3 regions of the Oceanobacillus sp. FSL W8-0428 genome follow, and region 1 is predicted to be linked to each of the others. Evidence: riboswitches for the same ligand, from Rfam matches in the RefSeq annotation. Region 1 holds a riboswitch; each other region holds the start of a gene.
What was found. A riboswitch is a leader RNA that binds a small molecule or an ion and turns the genes downstream of it on or off. The one in region 1 is predicted to bind thiamine pyrophosphate.
Positions count from the first base shown of each region.

Region 2: another riboswitch for thiamine pyrophosphate. It lies ahead of MKY30_RS08595 (thiamine phosphate synthase); the one in region 1 lies ahead of MKY30_RS18885 (ABC transporter ATP-binding protein).
Region 3: another riboswitch for thiamine pyrophosphate. It lies ahead of thiT (energy-coupled thiamine transporter ThiT); the one in region 1 lies ahead of MKY30_RS18885 (ABC transporter ATP-binding protein).

Region 1 is NZ_JBBORB010000001.1:3,941,866-3,944,138, reverse strand. It holds gene MKY30_RS18890 (glyoxalase) at 110-508, shown strand; TPP riboswitch at 822-921, shown strand; TPP riboswitch at 1,026-1,135, shown strand; gene MKY30_RS18885 (ABC transporter ATP-binding protein) at 1,277-2,050, shown strand; gene MKY30_RS18880 (ABC transporter permease) at 2,054-2,273, shown strand, end outside.
Region 2 is NZ_JBBORB010000001.1:1,850,438-1,852,710, reverse strand. It holds gene thiO (glycine oxidase ThiO) at 1-508, opposite strand, end outside; gene MKY30_RS08595 (thiamine phosphate synthase) at 511-1,122, opposite strand; TPP riboswitch at 1,238-1,333, opposite strand; gene MKY30_RS08590 (MerR family transcriptional regulator) at 1,431-2,171, opposite strand.
Region 3 is NZ_JBBORB010000001.1:3,587,707-3,589,979, reverse strand. It holds gene MKY30_RS17110 (response regulator transcription factor) at 1-322, opposite strand, end outside; gene thiT (energy-coupled thiamine transporter ThiT) at 738-1,325, opposite strand; TPP riboswitch at 1,488-1,592, opposite strand; gene MKY30_RS17100 (M3 family oligoendopeptidase) at 1,657-2,273, opposite strand, start outside.

The DNA of each region.
Region 1 (2,273 bases):
GGTAATGGCTTATACCGAGAATTTATTAAATAAAAGAAAAACTATTGAGCAATCGAGAAGAAGCTTTTCTTATTCATTTATAGTAAACTAATAAAAAGGAGGCGTTTTAATGAGTACAATGATTTTTGTTAACTTTCCAGTCAAGAATGTAGCAGATGCCACTAATTTTTACGAAAAAATTGGATTTACAAAGAACGATGACTTTTCTGATGTTCATGCAAGCTGTATGGTCTGGGACGAAAATTTTTATATTATGTTGTTAGAACATTCTTTTTATCAACAGTTCCTCAAAAATAAGAAGATTGCCGATACACAAAAAGAAAATGCTGCCTTAATTTGTTTCGGCATGGAAAGCGCTGAAGCAGTCAAAGAATTTGGACAATTAGCAAAAGAAAATGGCGGCGATGCTTATCGTGTTGATATGGGGGTGCCGGAAGAGCAAATGTATGGCTTGGAGGTATCTGATATTGATGGGAATATGTTAGAACCGATGTGGATGAAACAATAGGGTAATAAATGAATGGAAGAAATGTGGAGAGCTAATGATCTCGTCCTATTAATAATTACCAATAATGACAGGAACCAGCCTGACGCTAATATTGTGGTGTCAGGCATGGTTTGCATTTTTAAATGATATATGCTTAAATAAGCCTTAAGTATTTTACTTCTTTCTTATAGCATGCTGTAGTGTATTCGTTTCAAGAATAAAAACCATAATACACCCTGATTATAAAGGACACCGCTGAAAATAACGCTATGAATGCATCATGCTATTTAATCAGCACTTACAGGTAAACTATTAATTCTAAATTTCATATTTCTATAATCGCTAGGGGAGCAATTTTATTGCTGAGAAAGGAAACTTGACCCTTGGAACCTGATTTAGTTAACACTAACGTAGGGAAGTGAGGTTTACTTAAGTAGGTAATAATCTAGTTATGTACTCATTTCCCATTCATCAATATTTGTTGAGTGGGTTTTTTAATGCTCTTACAGTAGATTCAAATAGTAAGAGATACAATTTAATAAGAATGTAGGGGGACCAGTGTTGCTGGTTGAGATAGTATCCATAAGATAAAGACCCTTAGAACCTGATCTGGTTGAGACCAGCGTAGGGAACATGCAAAGTAATTTCTATCATATGGAAATGTGTGTACCCTGGGCTTCGTGTCCGGGGTATTTTTGTTTGAAGGGAGGCGTGCATATTCAATCTATTAACAAGTGTTATTAAGAAATAAACTTATACTTTTTATCAGAAAGAGGGTGAAAACGAAGGATGAGAGAACAAAATAATAAATTAGCACTTCAGTTTAAAAATGTCGATTTCCAATATAAAAATGATGCAGGGGAGATTCCCATTTTAAAAAACATGAATCTTTCTGTTGCAGATGGTGAATTTGTAAGTATTATCGGTGCAAGCGGCTCAGGAAAATCAACCATCTTTCGTCTTATTGTCGGGCTGGAAGAACTGACCGGTGGATCTATCTATTTAAATGAAAAACAAGTAACCGACCGTTCAGGAAAAGTTGGGTATATGCCTCAACAGGATTTATTAATGCCTTGGCGTACAGTTCAGCAAAATGCAGTTCTTCCGTTAGAACTGCACAAAGAAAGTCGTCTCGATAGAAGAGCTGTCGATAGCTTGCTGGAGGCGTTTGGTTTAAAAGGATACGAGAATAAATATCCGCATGAACTATCCGGTGGGATGCGCCAGCGTGTTTCCTTTTTAAGAGCTACTTTATCCGGTTCTAATGTGCTATTGCTGGACGAACCTTTTTCAGCTTTGGATGCGATGACCAGGTTATTTATGCAGGAATGGCTATTAGAACAATGGAAAGAGCAGCAATCTACTATTTTATTTATAACACATGATATTACAGAAGCATTATTTTTGTCTGACCGCATTTTTGTCATTACTGATACACCTTTTACAACATTTAAAGAGATTGAAGTGCCTTTGGAACGTCCAAGACGGCAACAGGATTTAGGAAATAAAGAAGTGACGGAGCTAAAAAATAATCTGCTGGATCAATTTCGGATGAGGGTGTAATCAATGAAAAATTATCTTTATTCTATTATTTTAATCACAATATTTTTATTTATATGGGAAGCAGGAGCGAGGTTTGTTAATACACCATTTATTTTACCGGCGCCGACTGAAATTGCGATAAAGCTATGGGAATTGAAAGCGGAGCTTCTGCTGCATCATCTTCCTGTTACACTGGCTGTTATTGCAATTGGCCTCGGTATTTCATTAGTACTTGGAATTATCC
Region 2 (2,273 bases), 2.1 Mb from region 1:
CATGATGATAGGCAGCCAGGGTGAATGCCTCCGTAAGATGACGGGCAGAAACCTGACCATCATTGGGCAGATAAAGAACAGCATGAAGATTCTCTGTTAAGCCTGGTTCCATCTTCCTTGCTTCTTCTACGGACAGCAAATAAGCAGGATTATCCTCTTCTCTCTGAAATGCAGCGATTGTTTTCAGCTTGTTGTACTGATGCTGATGAAAAGCAAGCTTCATAATCCCCTTATGAATATACTGAATATCAATCCCTGATTTTTCATACAGCTCTTCGGATAAATCTTTAAATAATGCTCTGCTCTCTTGTGCAAATTGGAAAAGAGGGCTCTTCTCTGCAAATTCTCCTTGAGCTCCTAACATTCCAGCTGCAGCACTTGATGCCTCACATCCGATTTGATCCCTTTCTACTATCAGCACCCGATAGCCTCTTTTAGCCAGCTGATAAGCAATAGAACAGCCAATTACCCCACCGCCTACAATAATTTGATCAAACTGTTTTTTCACCTTCACCCACCTTCCCAAGTATCCAACACTTCCCGGTAAGCCTCGACAGTTTGCACCGGATTATCCGCCTTCCAAATACCGGACATTATCGCTGCCCCGGCTGCCCCTGCCTTCATTACTTCTTTCGTTCGTTCCGGAGTAATCCCGCCAATAGCGTAGACCGGAACAGATAATACATTGGTGATTTCCCGAAGGTCAGCTAATCCTCTCGGCTGCTGGCCAGGCTTGGACCTGCTGGGATAGAGATGACCATACAGCACATAATCTGCCCCTTCCCGTTGAGCCTGTTCTGCTTCCAGTAAGGAATGAACAGACTTCCCTGTTAAGAGCGCAGAGAAGCACTTTTTCACAAGCGGCATGGAAGGACTGTGATGTGCCAGCTGGACACCTGCACACTGTTTCATCACAGCGATATCAGCCCGGTCATTTACAATTACTTTCGCTAATGGAAATTCGATGCTTTCTAATGCTTCAATTATTTCCATGATTTCCTTTGCTGTCTTCTTTTTCTCCCGGATATGCAGAAAATCAATATCTCTATGAATCCGCTTAATTATTTGCAAATGCTGTTTAGTAAAATTTCCATCACTGATAAGATGTAATTGTTTGCCCATGCCATTGCTCCTTTCTTTCATTTCCCGAGAATCAGCGGAAGAAACGAAAAAGGCCACTCATCCATTGGATAAGTGGCCCTGATTATATAAAAATTCAGCGATCGAATTATATATCGTCATGTTCCTGCCACTTCCCTACGCTAGTGCTAACCAGATCAGGTTCAAAGGGTCCGAATATTCGTCTCAGCCAAAAGCTCCCCTAGTGTTGACTATTTAATTTTCGAATTACAATTAAAGGATAACATATAATTTTTTATTTTCAAAGTTATTTTTACAGTCTCTCTTTTTTCTGCTTATGAATAATTTGTCTAGCCTTGCTTTGCATAGTTAACAGAAGCAGCATACAAATAATAAGTTAATCCTGTTTGTTGATTCTCTAACATATTTTTGTGAAATTCATCAGTAATAAAAAACCACGTTGATTCAACAAACCCTTGTGAGTCTACCTTCATAATGTTGTCATTGATATACTTAATATGCTCAGAGATAAGCTGCTTGACCCTTTCATCATTTACTGTCCATCCCTTTTTTAAAGCAAAAGCCATTTTATCCATAAACGCTTTCGATTCTCTGGCTGATTCATTTAATTCCTCCGCTTCAATATTATCTACAGGGATTTCGTATTGATAAGTTTCCTGCAGATATTCATTTTGCTCTTTTAACTGTTCCTGCCATTGTTCTTGATTTAACCCTTTAAACATATTTTGATTATCCATCACTTCTCCACGCTCCTCAAAATATATAGTTTCGTTAAGAGTATTTAATATCAGATTCATTCGTTCTCTCTTGTCTTCTATCAGTCTCTTTTGTTCCATTAACATATCGTAACGGCTTTTTTTCTCATACAATATTTTCTGAATAGACTCTAATGAAAAATCTAATTCACGATAAAACAAAATATGCTGTAATTTTTCTAATTCCTTTTTCCCATATAAACGATATCCAGCTTCTGTGATTTCCCTCGGCTCTAACAGTCCAATCTTATGATAATGATAAAGTGTTTTGATCGTTATTCCGGTTAAATCAGCTACTTGCTTAACCGTCAGCATATGAAACTCACCTCCTCATAAATAAACAATAGACTCCTACCTAAGGCAAGAGTCAACAACCATTTTGATATTCTAAAAAAAATATTTCTTATTATTCTAATC
Region 3 (2,273 bases), 350 kb from region 1:
TTGGACTGAACGGCTTTGTCAAATAATCGTCTGCTCCAAGCTCCAGCCCAAGAATTTTATCAATTTCTTCATCTTTTGCTGTAAGCATTAATATTGGTGTATCAATATCATTTTTTCTTAATTTCCTGCATACTTCCATCCCATCTAGTTTTGGGAGCATTAAATCTAAAATAATTAATTCATAGTTACCCGCAGCAGCCTTTTGATAAGCTTCTTCTCCATCGTATGCTACATCTGTGGTAAAACCGGCATTTTCGATATTATATTTTAGTAAAGTAACAATCGATTGCTCATCATCTACAATTAGAATCTGTTTTCCCATTTAGAAAAATCCCCCCTATTTCATATATATGCTTACGTAGATGAAAATTTCACCCCGAAGCATTTTTTCTCCTGCTGAACAGGAATGTTGATTACTTCTATTTTTCATGTAATCATTTCTTTTATTTTCTTTATTCTACCATTATTCACGAACATAGCCTATTACATAAGTAAATGTTAATAAAACTTAACAAAAACGATGCAAATCATGAGTCATTAAAATTCGGAACGGATCACTCTTATACATTTAATTCTTTATTCTTTACAGAAAAAAACCTGAAGCGATAAATGCTGCAGGTTTTTTGTGTGAGGGAGTTCTTCAAAAGTATAGTTTATTCACAGATTAATTCTCAAGAACATAACCGTCCGTCTATGAATACCAAACTGAATAACAGCGTGTTCTCTGCCCTTTTATTTTAAATTTTTCCTGTTAATGTTCTCGGCTGTTTATAGAACAGAAGAAACACAATAATTAGACTCAGTATAAAAGATGGAATCATATAAGATGAATTATAGATTAATGAATAGAGCCAGGCCGGCTGCCCGTCTACCGCAGATCCGAAGAAAACCATTCCTGCAATATAATGACAAACAAAACGTGCAGCAGAACCCAAAAATACTCCAATTAAAATATAAGAAAAAGCTTTCTTCATCTGCTTACCTTTTATACTTTCCACAACCTGTTTAGAGACTATTCCTGCCAGGCCGACAACAGTAAATGCTAACCCATACTCAATAATCCCCTGTACTGGATGCATAATGAAAGCCGTCCCTGTCGCAACCTGTAATACTCCCCAAAGAAACCCTGATAAAAGACCGCCTTTAAGTCCCCAGCGAAAAGCAACAATAAAAATAGGAATCATTGCAAAAGATACGGAGCCACCTTGTGGCCAGAGCTTAAACCCTATCGGTAAAATATCCAGTAATAATGCGAAGGCAGTAAATATTGCTACCTCAACTAAAAATAGTGTTTTATTTTTCAATTTCTTCTCCCCCAAATACATGACGCTATGCCAAAATCAAATTTATTTTTTTCATAGCTTCAACAGTCTTTTTTTACACAACAAAAAAGTAATGCCAAGGGAGTCTTCTTGATGGCGATATTCTTAAAAGAGAGTACATCTCTACAGAACATCTAAAACTCCGCTCACACATTACTTTTATATCCATCAAAAAGTCCACAATCCCTACGCCAGCGCTAACTGACAGGTTCAAAGGGTCAGAACATGAATAATGTTCACTCTCAGCCAATGGCTCCCCTTGCAGGCTTTTTTTATTCACTTTTTTGTATAGGTTCAGTATAAATCACTTTACAGTAAATCGCAATAGCTTATACTACTTTTGAAGTTTCTTCGCCAATTCTAAAAATGCCTGGACATCTTGTTCACAGATTTCTATTGCATTTTCCCAGAAATCAGGTTTTGTTAAGTCAACCTGCAGATGCTTTTCGGCAAGCTCTTCAACTGTCAATCGGCCTGTATCTCTTAATAAAGCAGTATATTTTTTTTCAAAGTTTCCTTCGTAATCCTGTGCATATGCATAGATTCCCTGGCTGAATAAATATCCAAAAGTATAAGGGAAATTATAAAACGGCACACCAGTAATATGGAAATGCAGCTTAGATGCCCAGAAATGCGGATCATATTCTGATAGATTGTCACAATACGCTTCTTTTTGCGCCTCTACCATAAGCTCATTTAATCTGTCTGTGCTTACCATTCCTTGCTTACGCTCTTCATAGAATTGCTTCTCAAATAAGAACCGTGCATGGATATTCATAAAGAAGGCAATACTGCGCGATACTTTATCCTCCAGCAATGTCAGTTTTTCTTCGTCTGTTTTAGCCATTTTCACAGATGCATCAGCTACAATCATTTCAGCAAAGGTAGAAGCAGTTTCTGCTACATTCATTGCATAGCCTTGGTTTAATCCGTTCACATCGTTCATCACAT